4 regions of the Robertmurraya sp. GLU-23 genome follow, and region 1 is predicted to be linked to each of the others. Evidence: predicted binding sites of a transcription regulator. Region 1 holds the regulator's gene; each other region holds the start of a gene.

What was found. The regulator Rex, encoded in region 1, represses fermentation and respiration genes when NADH is low (regulators of the CRP and FNR family bind a similar motif). The targets are predictions, from matches to a motif close to TTGTGAAATATTTCACAA.
Region 2: a site for Rex is predicted at 1,568-1,585, ahead of nirB (nitrite reductase large subunit NirB). Genes of this name have one in related genera too.
Region 3: a site for Rex is predicted at 1,863-1,880, ahead of ACVBAX_RS02930 (cytochrome c oxidase subunit 2A). Genes of this name have one in related genera too.
Region 4: a site for Rex is predicted at 1,798-1,815, ahead of ACVBAX_RS24100 (DoxX family membrane protein). Genes of this name have one in related genera too.

What each region holds. Positions count from the first base shown of each region.
Region 1 is NZ_JBRKCV010000018.1:90,910-94,103, forward strand. It holds gene ACVBAX_RS21250 (CPBP family intramembrane glutamic endopeptidase) at 238-975, shown strand; gene ACVBAX_RS21255 (YdiK family protein) at 972-1,184, shown strand; gene ACVBAX_RS21260 (redox-sensing transcriptional repressor Rex) at 1,212-1,874, opposite strand; gene moaC (cyclic pyranopterin monophosphate synthase MoaC) at 1,902-2,396, opposite strand; gene ACVBAX_RS21270 (ABC-F family ATP-binding cassette domain-containing protein) at 2,536-3,194, shown strand, end outside.
Region 2 is NZ_JBRKCV010000004.1:183,957-187,150, forward strand. It holds gene ACVBAX_RS10025 (tetratricopeptide repeat protein) at 1-1,499, shown strand, start outside; gene nirB (nitrite reductase large subunit NirB) at 1,704-3,194, shown strand, end outside.
Region 3 is NZ_JBRKCV010000001.1:568,614-571,807, reverse strand. It holds gene ACVBAX_RS02945 (chemotaxis protein CheX) at 1-280, shown strand, start outside; gene ACVBAX_RS02940 (SDR family NAD(P)-dependent oxidoreductase) at 307-1,080, opposite strand; gene ACVBAX_RS02935 (methionine aminopeptidase) at 1,536-1,751, shown strand; gene ACVBAX_RS02930 (cytochrome c oxidase subunit 2A) at 2,065-2,214, shown strand; gene ACVBAX_RS02925 (cytochrome c oxidase subunit II) at 2,236-2,712, shown strand; gene ACVBAX_RS02920 (b(o/a)3-type cytochrome-c oxidase subunit 1) at 2,712-3,194, shown strand, end outside.
Region 4 is NZ_JBRKCV010000026.1:635-3,828, forward strand. It holds gene putP (sodium/proline symporter PutP) at 1-980, shown strand, start outside; gene ACVBAX_RS24095 (DoxX family protein) at 1,237-1,749, shown strand; gene ACVBAX_RS24100 (DoxX family membrane protein) at 1,897-2,406, shown strand; gene gatB (Asp-tRNA(Asn)/Glu-tRNA(Gln) amidotransferase subunit GatB) at 2,454-3,194, opposite strand, start outside.

The sequences.
Region 1 (3,194 bases):
ACACAACTATTATATTAATGAATCTCTTCCTTTTTTGCAAGCGAGAAACCGCTTTTTTTTATAAATTTTTTGTAAAGGTCCTCCCATAACTTGTTAATTATACAACCTTACTAAGTATGTACTTTTCCACCTATTCTATCCATATAATGCTAAAATACGGACAATAATTCTTCTTATTTGATACAACCTGATGTTTACGAGTAGAATAACTATATTGGATTGAAAAGGAGACTTGTTTTGAAACGTGAATATTGGTTTATATTAATTGCTTATATTGCTATGCAGCTTTCAAGCTTTATTGGTGTCCCTATCACCTCTCTCGTACTAGAAATGATTGGTTTTGAAACCAATCACTCTCAAGGGTTTGCAGGTGTCACTTGGCTTGTTATCAGCTTTACTATCACACTTGTGATTGTCCTGCAGCTGTTACGTAATGAGATGGTAAACGCAAATGCAGTAAGAAACGGAGCCAGCTTAGGTCGGTCGATCCTCTGGGCCATTATAGGTGTCTTTCTTGCTCTATTTGCCCAAGCCTTTGCTGCGAATATTGAACGCCTGATTGGTATTGAGGTAGGATCTGATAATACGCAGCAGATTTTACGCATCATTGAGTCTTTTCCTATTATGATAGTAGTTAGCTCCGTTATCGGTCCTATATTAGAAGAAATTGTCTTTCGTAAGATCATTTTTGGAGCTTTTTATAAGCGATTTAACTTTTTTATATCAGCCTTGCTTAGCTCAGTCATTTTTTCTTTTGCCCATATGGAGCCCGAGCACACCCTACTTTATTCCGCGATGGGATTCACCTTTGCGTATTTGTATGTTAAAACCAATCGGATTCTCGTTCCGATTGTTGCTCACGTATCGATGAATACATTCGTTGTTCTTGTGCAATCCGTATATAGGGAAGACATAGAAAAATTAATCAAACAAGCAGAACAAATGCAAAGCTTTATTGGAGGATTCTTCTTATGAGACAGTCACCTTTATTCTCAGGAATTATATACATCGTCTTAGGTGCTCTGTTCACAGTGTTTGCCATTCAGGACTTACAGCAAAATGGAGAGTGGGGGTTTTTTACCTATCTTCTAGTCTTGCTAGCAACATTTGATATTGGTTCAGGCATTCGGATGATTCTTTTACATTTTAAAATTAAAGAAATGAAGAAACAGCAAAAGAAATAGCCGCTCCACTAAGGGGCGGCTTGTTGTTTATTCCTCTACCATTTCTTCATCCACTGAAGAATAGTGCTTTAAAAAGTACACCAGTGACTGTAACTCAATAGCCAGATCAATATGGTGAACCCTGATGGATGATGGAACCGTTAATCGGGCCGGTGTAAAGTTTAAAATCCCTCTCACCGTTCCTTGAACCATTCGATCGGTAATGGATTGTGCAACTGTTGCTGGAACCGTTAATATCGCAACTTGAATATCTTCTCTTTCAATAACCTCTTCTAGATCATCCATATGATAGACGGGCACTTCTCCAATTTTTGTGCCTACCTTCTCTTCTACTACGTCAAATGCAACAGCAATTTTTGTATTATTATTTTTCAAGAAATTATAATTTAAAAATGCTGTCCCTAAATTCCCGACCCCAATTAACGCAACCTTCGTTAACTCATCTTGGTCGAGTGTTTTACGGAAAAAGGATAATAAATAGTTTACATTGTAACCATATCCCTTTTTACCTAATGCTCCAAAGTATGAAAAATCTCTTCGAATCGTTGCAGAATCGACCTTCACCGCCTCACTTAGTTCAGCTGATGAAACTCGTTGTTTTCCTGATGAGTGTAAACTATTTAAAAAGCGATAATACAATGGTAGCCTTTTCGCCGTTGCTTGTGGGATTTTCATTGATTCATTACTCATCGTTCTTCCCCTACCTTCTATCTTTAACTAATATAGTCTCTCTTCCCTTTTGAAGTCACCGTTTTTACCACCCGTTTTTTCAACAAGGTATGTTTTCCCGATTACCATTCCTTTATCTATGGCTTTACACATATCATAAACCGTAAGCGCACAAACAGAAGCGGCTGTTAACGCTTCCATTTCTACACCTGTATTTCCTTTTGTCTTTACACTAGCAGAAATATGTAGAGTATGGCAATGGTTATCTGATTCCCAATCAAAAGAAATATCGACACCGGTAAGTGGAATAGGATGGCACATTGGAATAATATCCCATGTTTTTTTACTAGCCATAACGGCAGCAACCTGTGCAACTGCTAGCACATCACCTTTTTTCATTTGGTTATGTGTAATACGATCATATATCTCTTGATTGACTGTGATACTAGAATGGGCAATAGCCGTCCGTACGGTTTCGGGCTTATCACTCACATCTACCATTTTCGCTCTGCCTTCTTTATTAAAATGAGTGAACTCTGACATCTATTATACACCTCTTTCAAAATCATACACTATTTTCCTTGTTCTGTGTGAAAACATTGTAACATAGTTCACAACTCATATCATTGCTCATCCGTATTGAATGCGATACACTAACCGTAGAAGTATAGAGGTGAAATCAATGATACTACTACAAGTGAACCAGCTTTCCAAGTCTTATGGAGCTGACCTTATTTTATCGAATATAAAACTAGAAGTTCAAACAAGAGACCGTATTGCCTTAGTAGGCAGAAATGGGGCCGGAAAATCTACTTTACTCAAGATTATTGCCGGTCACCTTTCCTATGAATCAGGTGATTTAATCAAGCCCAAACATGTAACGATCGGGTATTTGGCTCAGAATACAGGTCTTGTCTCCGGATTATCCATTTGGGAAGAAATGCTTACCGTTTTTGAACAGGTTATGAACCAAGAGAAAGAGCTTCGTAAGCTCGAGGAAAAAATGGCTGATCCTAACGTGTTTGAAAATGCTGCATTGTACGAGCGAACAATAAAAGAATATGACCATCTCCAAAACGAATTTAAGGAGAATGGAGGGTATCAGTACGAATCTGATATACGTTCTGTCCTACATGGCTTAAACTTTCACTCTTTCGATTACACTACGAAAATTGATAGCTTAAGTGGTGGCCAGAAAACTCGTTTAGCTTTAGCGAAGCTGCTATTAACGAAGCCTGATATTCTTATTTTGGACGAACCGACCAACCATCTAGATATTGATACGTTGTCTTGGCTAGAGCAATACCTGACTGGCTACACAGGTGCGATCTTAATCGTATC
Region 2 (3,194 bases), on a different contig from region 1:
AATTGTCTTCAAAACTGGCGTTGTATAGCTACTTGCCTGAGCCTGAATTAACTGAAGTGAACTCTGTGGAATCCAAACAAGTAGGCAGTCCTACGGAAATTGGGTCAACCGATCATTACATCCACTCTAAAGGACCTTATGAACTACTAAAAGGTGCAAACACCTCATTAATGTCCATACCACCGTATCGTGGAACGGTTCAAGAAAGAAGTTCTCTATCTGTTAATTTACACATGGCTGATAGCATTATTTATGTTCTGAATGAGGAAAATCCATTAAACGATATGGAATTGAATGTGATTAAGCAAATGAACCAGCAAGCTAACGATCATACGTTCATTTTTATCCTTCCGATTCCAAATGCGGTAGCAGAAGAGACTGGCGTATCTTTTTATATGGAAACCATAAAGAAAAAGCTGAATCCTATTTTCCCGAATGCTGACATTTACCCGTACACGTCTTCTCAGTCTGTAGACTGGAGTGACATTTTGATCGATGTTAACAGTGAGCAATCCAACGAAAGAAGAACCAGAAAAGAGCTTTATTTTATAAAAGAAACACTACACTATCTATTAGCAAAACGAGCTGATAAAGAAGAAAAATTAATCGATGTCATTCAATGGAATAAAGAGATGTTAGCTAAAGTTAGTGGAGCTTCCATGCAGCTTGGAGATTTAGAACAGGAAGTCGGAGAAAGACTCAAGAACAATTATGTTACAATTCTGCAGGAGCTTTCTGCAGAAGTAGAAGCTGACATACCTAATGTTCTAAAGACCACAGCTGAATCTATTACAGATCAAAGCAACCTTGCCACTGTCCATCTTCAATTAAACGAGGAAATGAACAGGCGAATGGAGGAATATTTACAAAACACCACCCTTCCAAAGCTTTACTCCTCCCTTCAACAATGGATTGGTCTTACGAAAGAGGAGCTACAGCAAATTCGTGCTTATTTGGACGAAATGGCTACAAGTTTTAATGGCTTATATGGAATTGATAAATTCCAATTTCCAGTAGATGATCAATTGCTTCATGATTGGAGAAGAGATACTGGACGGTTGACCAGTGGTGTTCAATTAGAGCACATCAACATTATGTTAAAGCATAATCCAACCCAATTATTACTAAAGGGCGCAGGTAAGCTATTCGCAGGCATCGGTCAAAATAAAGCCATGCTGCAGCAAAAATACAAGCGTTATGTGGAAACGGAAGATTATTCAGAAGTAGCAAAACAAGTAAATAAACAGTTTTTTGCACCTTATCATTTTTTTGCTATGGCCATACAAAGGGATTTAGAATCGTTCTTTCAAAAGCCAAAAGATGAATTAACACGTACGGCAGAAGACTTAGTAGAAAGAATCAGTCAGTATGAACAATCATTAACAAAGCTTCAGCAGAATCCAACAGCTTTTGAGGATCCAATTAAGCTGTTCACGGTCCGCTATAAGCAATATGAATTCTTATTTACTGGACTTCCAAAAGTCAAACAAGAAGTATAGGTAGTTTAAAAGCTGGTGCAAACATATGCACCAGCTTTTTTCATTTACCTTCCTAAACTTTGAACAAAATGTGAATACCTTCACATAGTTCACGAAAGTGTGACAAACTTCACAAGTTTTCAACATAAAAGAAGTTAAAATAGAGCTATCAAGTTGATTGTGAAATAACGAGCATAACGCTAAAGCTGGGGAGGACATAACAAAATGGAAAAACGACATTTAGTTCTTATTGGTAACGGGATGGCAGGAGTAAGAGTAATCGAGGAAATTCTAAAACTAACACCCGATGCTTTTCATATAACAATCTTTGGAAATGAGCCATATCCAAACTACAACCGAATTCAATTATCAAATGTACTGCAAGGGAAAACAACGGTAGATGACATTTTCCTAAACGAATGGGAATGGTACCAAGAAAATAATATCACTTTATATACAAATGAAGCAGTTGCAAAAATCAATCCACAAATAAAGACGGTCGTTTCTTCAACGGGAAGGATCGTTGCTTACGATGAACTTATTATTGCAACAGGATCAAGCTCATTCATCCTACCGGTACCAGGTGCGGATAAACAAGGCGTAACAGGCTTCCGTGATATTCAAGATTGTGAAAATATGATGGAAGTCGCTCGAACTCATAAAAAAGCGGTAGTTATCGGTGGTGGCCTTCTTGGTCTTGAAGCTGCAAGAGGTTTAATTGACCTTGGTATGGACGTACATGTGGTTCATTTAATGCCACATTTAATGGAAAGACAGCTAGATGAGACTGCTGCAACGATGCTGAAAGAAGAACTTGAAGCTCAAGGGATGAAGTTTTTATTCGAAAAACAAACGAGTGAAATTCTTGGAGATGACCGTGTCACAGGCCTTCGATTTAGCGATGGAACAGAAATCAAAACAGATCTAGTCGTTATGGCTGTAGGAATTAAACCAAATACACAGCTTGCAAAAGAAGCTGGTATTAACGTAAACCGCGGGATTATTGTAAATGACTTTATGGAAACAAATACATCTAATGTATATGCGGTTGGGGAATGTGCAGAACATAGAGAGATCACGTATGGAATGGTTGCACCGCTGTATGAACAAGGAAAGGTTTTAGCACAGAGAATACTTGGTTTAGAGGTTGTACCTTATGAGGGATCTGTTACAGGCACTCAACTAAAGGTATCTGATGTTGATTTGTATTCTGCAGGTGAAATTATTGATGATAAATCTACAAAAGCAATTAAAGTTCACAATGAATTTGAAGGCATCTATAAAAAGATACTAGTAAGAGACAATCGAGTGGTAGGGATTGTTCTATACGGTGACACAAAGGATAGCACAAAATTGTTCCGTATGCTTGTTGATAAAGAAGATGTAAGTGGGAAAACAAGCGCAAGCATCTTAGACTCTGGATGCTGTGGCGGGGGTCAAGCTGACATGAGCGTTGACTCAATGCCAGATACGGAGATTGTGTGTGGATGTAACGGCGTCTCAAAGGGGACCATTGTCGAAGCCATTCAAGCAAAAGGACTTACGACCGTTGATCAAGTATCTAGCTGTACAAATGCCGGACGTTCTTGCGGTCGTTGTAAGGGCCTTGTTGGTGAAATTCTTGCTTACACATTGGGTGATTCATTTGATGCAACAAAAGCAAATAAGAAGACTCTCTGTGGCTGTACAACATTAAGTCGTGACGAGGTTGTAGCT
Region 3 (3,194 bases), on a different contig from region 1:
TGATGGAAATGAACAGTTGTTTGGCAAGATCGGAGAAGGAATGTTCGGTATGGCTTTAGAAGGCGAAATGCTAGAGTCCTTTGCAGGAGAGTTAGGAAACATGATTGCAGGGAATTTATCTACAACTATTTCACAAAAAGGCCATGAAACCGATATTACCCCACCAACTGTTTTGGTTGGAGAAACAAAGGTTTACGGATTTGAGAAGGCATTTCGTTTACCAATCACTATTCAAGACTTAGGAACGATTGAACTTATTATAATGGTAGAAAATAAGTAGAGAGGATTACCCTCTCTACCTTTTTTTTAAAATCCGTGGATCGTCATCCCACCATCAACAAATATGGTTTGACCGCTGATATAATTTCCTGCTTCGGAAGCTAGCATGACAACAGGACCTACTAGTTCTGGTAATTCACCGACACGATTTAAAGGAGTGACGGCTAAAATATCTTTTACATACTCTTTGTTAGAAAGTAAGCTTTCCGTTAAAGGGGTTTTGAAATACCATGGTCCTATGCTATTCACATTAATATGATGAGGACCCCATTCTAATGCAAGCACCTTGGTCATTTGAATCATGGCCGCTTTTGTTGCTGCATAAACGACACCTGTCCGCAAAGCGACATGCCCAGCAACAGATGAGATAGATATAATTCTACCCGCCGTTCCGTGCTTCTGCATCACTTTACCAACTTGTTGTGACATCATAAAGGCTGACTTTAAATTAGTGTCCATAATTGTCTGCCACTCTTCTTCCGTAACCTCTATTGCTTTAGATCGAATATTCATTCCTGCGTTATTGATAAGAATATGTATTTCTCCCCACTCATCCTCAACGGTAGACACAGCCCTTGATATTTCCTCTGTTGAGGTGACATTCGTCGGTATAACGAGCACCCTCCTGCCAAGAGAACGAATGATTTCAGCCGTTTCCCTTAAATCTCCCTCGGTTCGGGAGAGTATTGCAACATCTGCCCCAGCTTCCGCTAAACCAATGGCTAGTGCTTTTCCAATTCCCCTGCCGGCACCAGTAACTATCGCATGTTTATTATCTAATCGAAATGATGGTAAGTACACGATGATCCCCCTTTTTCATTCATATATGAATCAACATATCAAACAGTAGTCAAAAAGAAAAGGAAAAAGGGATTCTTTTTCCTGCTACCTAATTACTTCTTATCTTGTTGTCTTTGAACCTCTATATAAATTTCTTTGCACACAAGTTCACCACACACCTGACATACTACCTTCCCATCATAAAGAGTTCGGCAGTGTTCACAATAGTATTTCACCATATATTATCCCTCACTATTTCTTACTGACCAATATTACTATCAGTATATTTATTTCAAGTATAAGAGGTTCCTACGAGTAGTCTAAAAGCTTTAGGAATAATAATAAATATGAAAATTTAATGGTGAACATAACCATATTCAACTACCAATTATTAACATCACCTTCACACCTCTATGTTAATAATATGTATAGTGGAAACCCCATTAGCAATAATAGGAAATAGGTGGTGATTAACCTTGGGAATCATTCAAGCCTTCTTTAATTGGCGAGAAGGAAAATATCAGGAGCATTTAGAAGCAATGTATGAAGAAGATAAGTGCCCACAATGCCATGGAAAAGGGTATCATGTATATCCTCCAGTAGGAGAATTTATCCCATATAACCATATCTTTGATTGTGCGGGCTGCGAAGGATCAGGATCTTATTCAAAGTGGGATAGCTCAATCGTGTAACACACTCTAGGTTTCTAGGGTGTGTTTTTTGTGTAATAAATATCACTCACCTACAAATGCTTTTATGTCGACATTCGTAACCGTTATCATATATTTTCAAAATTTATCTTCTTCACAAATAATTCACATTTCAAGAAACCTGAATGTGATTTAAATCACTGTCACAATAACTTTTCACTACTATCATAGTAAATACATAACAATTGAACAATTTGTGAAATCAATGAAAGCTAATGGAATTGCAACAATTGTCTTGTATTATGAAATTGTAATTATTTATTTATTGTGAAACCTTGGGGAGGGAGTGAGGGTTATGGCGAAAATGGAACTCAACCGAAAAACAAAGACGGAAATAGAGGATAGCTCTTCTTTAAAAGGCACATTAGCTTCCGTTTTCCTATTAGGATTCTTTCTAATAGTGACATGGGTGAGCGTTTACTTCTTATTTTTAGACCGTTTTTAGAGGAAAGGGGATATATTTACCATGCATATGCATAAGTTTGAAAAAATTTGGCTGATATTTGGGATTGGGACACTTTTAGTTTTCCTAACCGTTTTAGGTGTTAGCGCCTTTTATCTCGGAAATCAACCACCAAGCTGCTTAGCTACAATCAATCCTGAAAAAGTTGATACAACTGCCCCATTCAACGAGCCAGGACTTAAAAAAGTTGAGGGCAAAGACTGGGACTATGAATTAATATATGTAGCTCAAGCTTTTGCTTATACTCCAGGAGAGATTGAAGTTCCACTTGGAGCAAAAGTAAAGGTAATTGCAACAACAAAAGACGTAATTCACGGATTTCAAGTTGCTGGAACAAATATTAACATGATGTTAGAGCCAGGTTATATAAGCGAGTATATCACAACGTTTGACAAAGCTGGAGAATACTTAATTTTATGTAATGAATATTGTGGTTCTGGACATCACATGATGACGTCTAAAATCAAGGTGGTGGAATAATGAATACATTAAATGCGAAAATCGATCCACGAGATGGAAAATTAGTTATGGCCCATTTTTATGTGGCATTTATCGCTTTGGCTGTCGGTGGGCTGGCGGGTCTTCTGCAAACATTAGTACGATCTGGTAAATTTGTATTACCTGCAGGAATTGGTTATTATCAAATATTAACGGTTCACGGTGTTGTGCTCGGGCTTGTTTTAACAACATTCTTCATTATGGGCTTTCAAATTGCTGCCACAAGTCGCACCTCAGGTACATTATCCAATCTTCAAAGAAAATTAGGCTGGATTGGCTTTTGGTTAATGACTGCTGGAACGCTAATGGCAGCCACAATGATTCTACTAAATAAAGCTTCTGTTCTTTATACCTTTTATGCGCCATTACAAGCACATTTTATTTATTACCTAGGTCTAACACTTGTTGTGGTAGGCAGCTGGGTAGATGGAGCAGCAGTACTAGGTAAATATATTAGCTGGAGA
Region 4 (3,194 bases), on a different contig from region 1:
CAGTTGTGGTTGCCTATACCTTATTTGGTGGGTTTTTGGCCGTCAGTTATACCGACTTTATTCAAGGTCTTATGATGCTACTTGCACTTATTTTTGTCCCTATTATCGGGGTATTTGCCACAGGTGGACCTGCTGAAACGTTTGAAACGGTTCGACTCGTAAATCCAAATTTTTTGGATTTATTAAAAGGAGCTAGCTTCATCGGAGTTATTTCGGCTATGGCATGGGGATTAGGATACTTTGGCCAACCACATATCATTGTCCGTTTTATGGCCATCACGACGGTTAAAGAAATCAAGAGTGCCCGTCGTATTGGGATGACTTGGATGATTTTCTCTCTCATTGGAACCATTCTAACAGCAATGATTGGGATTGCTTATTTTAAGAAGAATCCTGAATTAACCCTTTCCAATCCAGAAGCCGTCTTTATTGAACTTGGACAATATTTGTTTCATCCGATCATTGCCGGTTTCCTATTAGCTGCGGTCTTAGCCGCAATCATGAGCACGATTTCATCTCAGCTTATTGTTACTTCAAGTGCTCTTATTGAAGATTTATATAAAGTATTATTAAAGAAAGAAGCTTCCGACAAGCATTATGTATTATTGGGAAGATTAGCTGTATTAACAGTGGCTGTTATTGCCCTTTTATTAGCACTCGATCAAGATAATACGATTCTGTCACTCGTTGCATACGCTTGGGCAGGATTTGGCGCGTCCTTTGGTCCGGTCATTATCCTCAGTCTCTTCTGGAGAAAGATGACGAACTGGGGTGCCATTTCAGGTATTATCACGGGTGCCATCACGGTGATTCTTTGGAAACAAGCAGAAGGTGGCATCTTTGACTTATACGAAATTGTTCCAGGCTTCCTCCTTAATGCGATTGTTGCAATTATCGTCAGCATCCTTACATTTAAACACAATGATCAAATTGAAAAAGAATTTAATGAATCTATCGCCTTATTAAAGGAAGAGAAATAATCCTTACTGAACAACTCATTCGACAACGAATGGGTTGTTTTTTTGTCGGAAATACTCTTTTCCTGGGAAATACATACTTATTTCCACCAAACTTGTCTATTCCTGTTGTTCATAAAAGTGACATAGTTCACACTTCGGTCAATAAGCTTTTAACAAACTGTGAACTAACGTATATCCCTGTGGTTATTACTATGGTCACGTCGTATATTATGAGTGTAATCATTAATTAAATCATTTTCGAAAGGCGGAATCATTTATGTTTAATCAATTTTTAAGAGAAAACAAGATTTCTGCAGCGCTTCTTACATTATTACGTGTGTATCTCGGTTACGCTTGGATGACAGCAGGCTGGGGCAAAATAACTGGTGGTGGTTTTGATGCTGCTGGATTTTTAAAAGGTTCTATTGCAAACCCTGTGGCTGGTCCAGATGGAATTGTTTACAGCTGGTATGTATCTTTCCTTGAAGGTGTAGCACTGCCGAATGTGGATCTATTTAATTTCCTTGTACCTTGGGGCGAGTTTTTAGTCGGTTTAGGATTAATTCTTGGTTGCTTTACAAGTGCAGCAATGTTCTTTGGTTTAGTCATGAACTTCTCTTTCATGCTTGCTGGTACGGTATCTCATAACCCTACAGACATTCTAATGGGTGTGATTATTCTTACTGCCGGATTCAATGCAGGACGTTATGGTTTAGACTATTGGGTTGTTCCTTTCCTTCGTAAAACGTTTACTAAGAAGGATACAAACATTCTTCCGAAAAAGGCTTAAGTCAAAAATGGACTTTGTTAACAATTCGTTCAAAAGATTTCGATCAATTTGTGAACTGTTTCACAAAACTATTCTTTTCACTATCAGAACATTGTATATTATGAGTGTAATCATTTATTAAATAACTTTTGAAAGGCGGAATCATTTATGTTTAATCAATTTTTAAGAGAAAACAAGATTTCTGCAGCACTTCTTACTGTATTACGGGTATATCTCGGTTATGCTTGGATGACGGGAGGCTGGGGCAAAATAACTGGCGGGTTTGATGCTGCTGGATTTTTAAAAGGTTCTATAGCAAACCCTGTCGCTGGTCCAGATGGCATTGTTTATGGCTGGTATGTATCTTTCCTTGAAGGTGTGGCACTACCGAACGTGGATTTATTTAACTTCCTTGTACCTTGGGGCGAGTTTCTAGTAGGTTTAGGATTAATTCTTGGTTGCTTTACAAGTGCAGCAATGTTCTTTGGATTAGTCATGAACTTCTCTTTCATGCTTGCTGGTACAGTTTCTCATAACCCTACAGACATTCTAATGGGTGTCATCATTCTTACTGCCGGATTCAATGCAGGACGTTACGGCTTAGACTATTGGGTTGTTCCTTTCCTTCGCAAAACAGTTTTCAAAAAAGGAGCAGACCTACTCCAACAAAAAGCCTAACTATAAAGAGATTCCCTTGCTACATTTAAGCAAGGGAATCTTTTTTATTAGCGTTTTCTGATTTCTTGTTGCAATAACTTATTTACTAGTGGTGGGTTTGCTTGGCCCTTTGTAGCTTTCATGATCTGACCAACAAGGAAACCAATCGCCTTTTCCTTCCCATTTTTAAAGTCGTCAATGGATTGTGGATTGGCATCAAGAACTTCAGCGATTACTGTTAGTAGAGCACCTTCATCAGAAATTTGTACTAGACCTTGGTCTTTGACAATTTTCTCAGCACTTCCGCCTTTTTCAACAAGTTCTTTAAACACCTTCTTCGCAATCTTAGAAGAAATGGTTCCGTCAGTAATAAGCTTAATCATTCCCGCAAGACCTTCAGGTGTTAGGGCTACATCAGCCAGTTCCTTTTGTTCGGAATTTAAATAGGCCGATAATTCACCCATTATCCAGTTGGATGCTTGTTTCGGATCCGCCCCAGCTGCAACCGTTGCTTCAAAAAAGTCAGCTGTTTCCTTTACCACTGTTAAAACAGCCGCATCGTACGCAGGTAATCCCCACTCTTCGGTATAACGCTTTTGTCTTGAATCTGGAAGCTCTGGAATTTCAGCACGAATGCGAGCCTTCCAATCTTCATCAATGTACAGATCCGTTAAATCTGGTTCAGGGAAATAACGATAATCTTCCGAACCTTCTTTGACCCTCATTAATAAAGTCGTATTGGATGCCTCATCGTAACGACGTGTTTCCTGCTGAATCTCTCCACCTGCACGAACCACTTCTTCCTGACG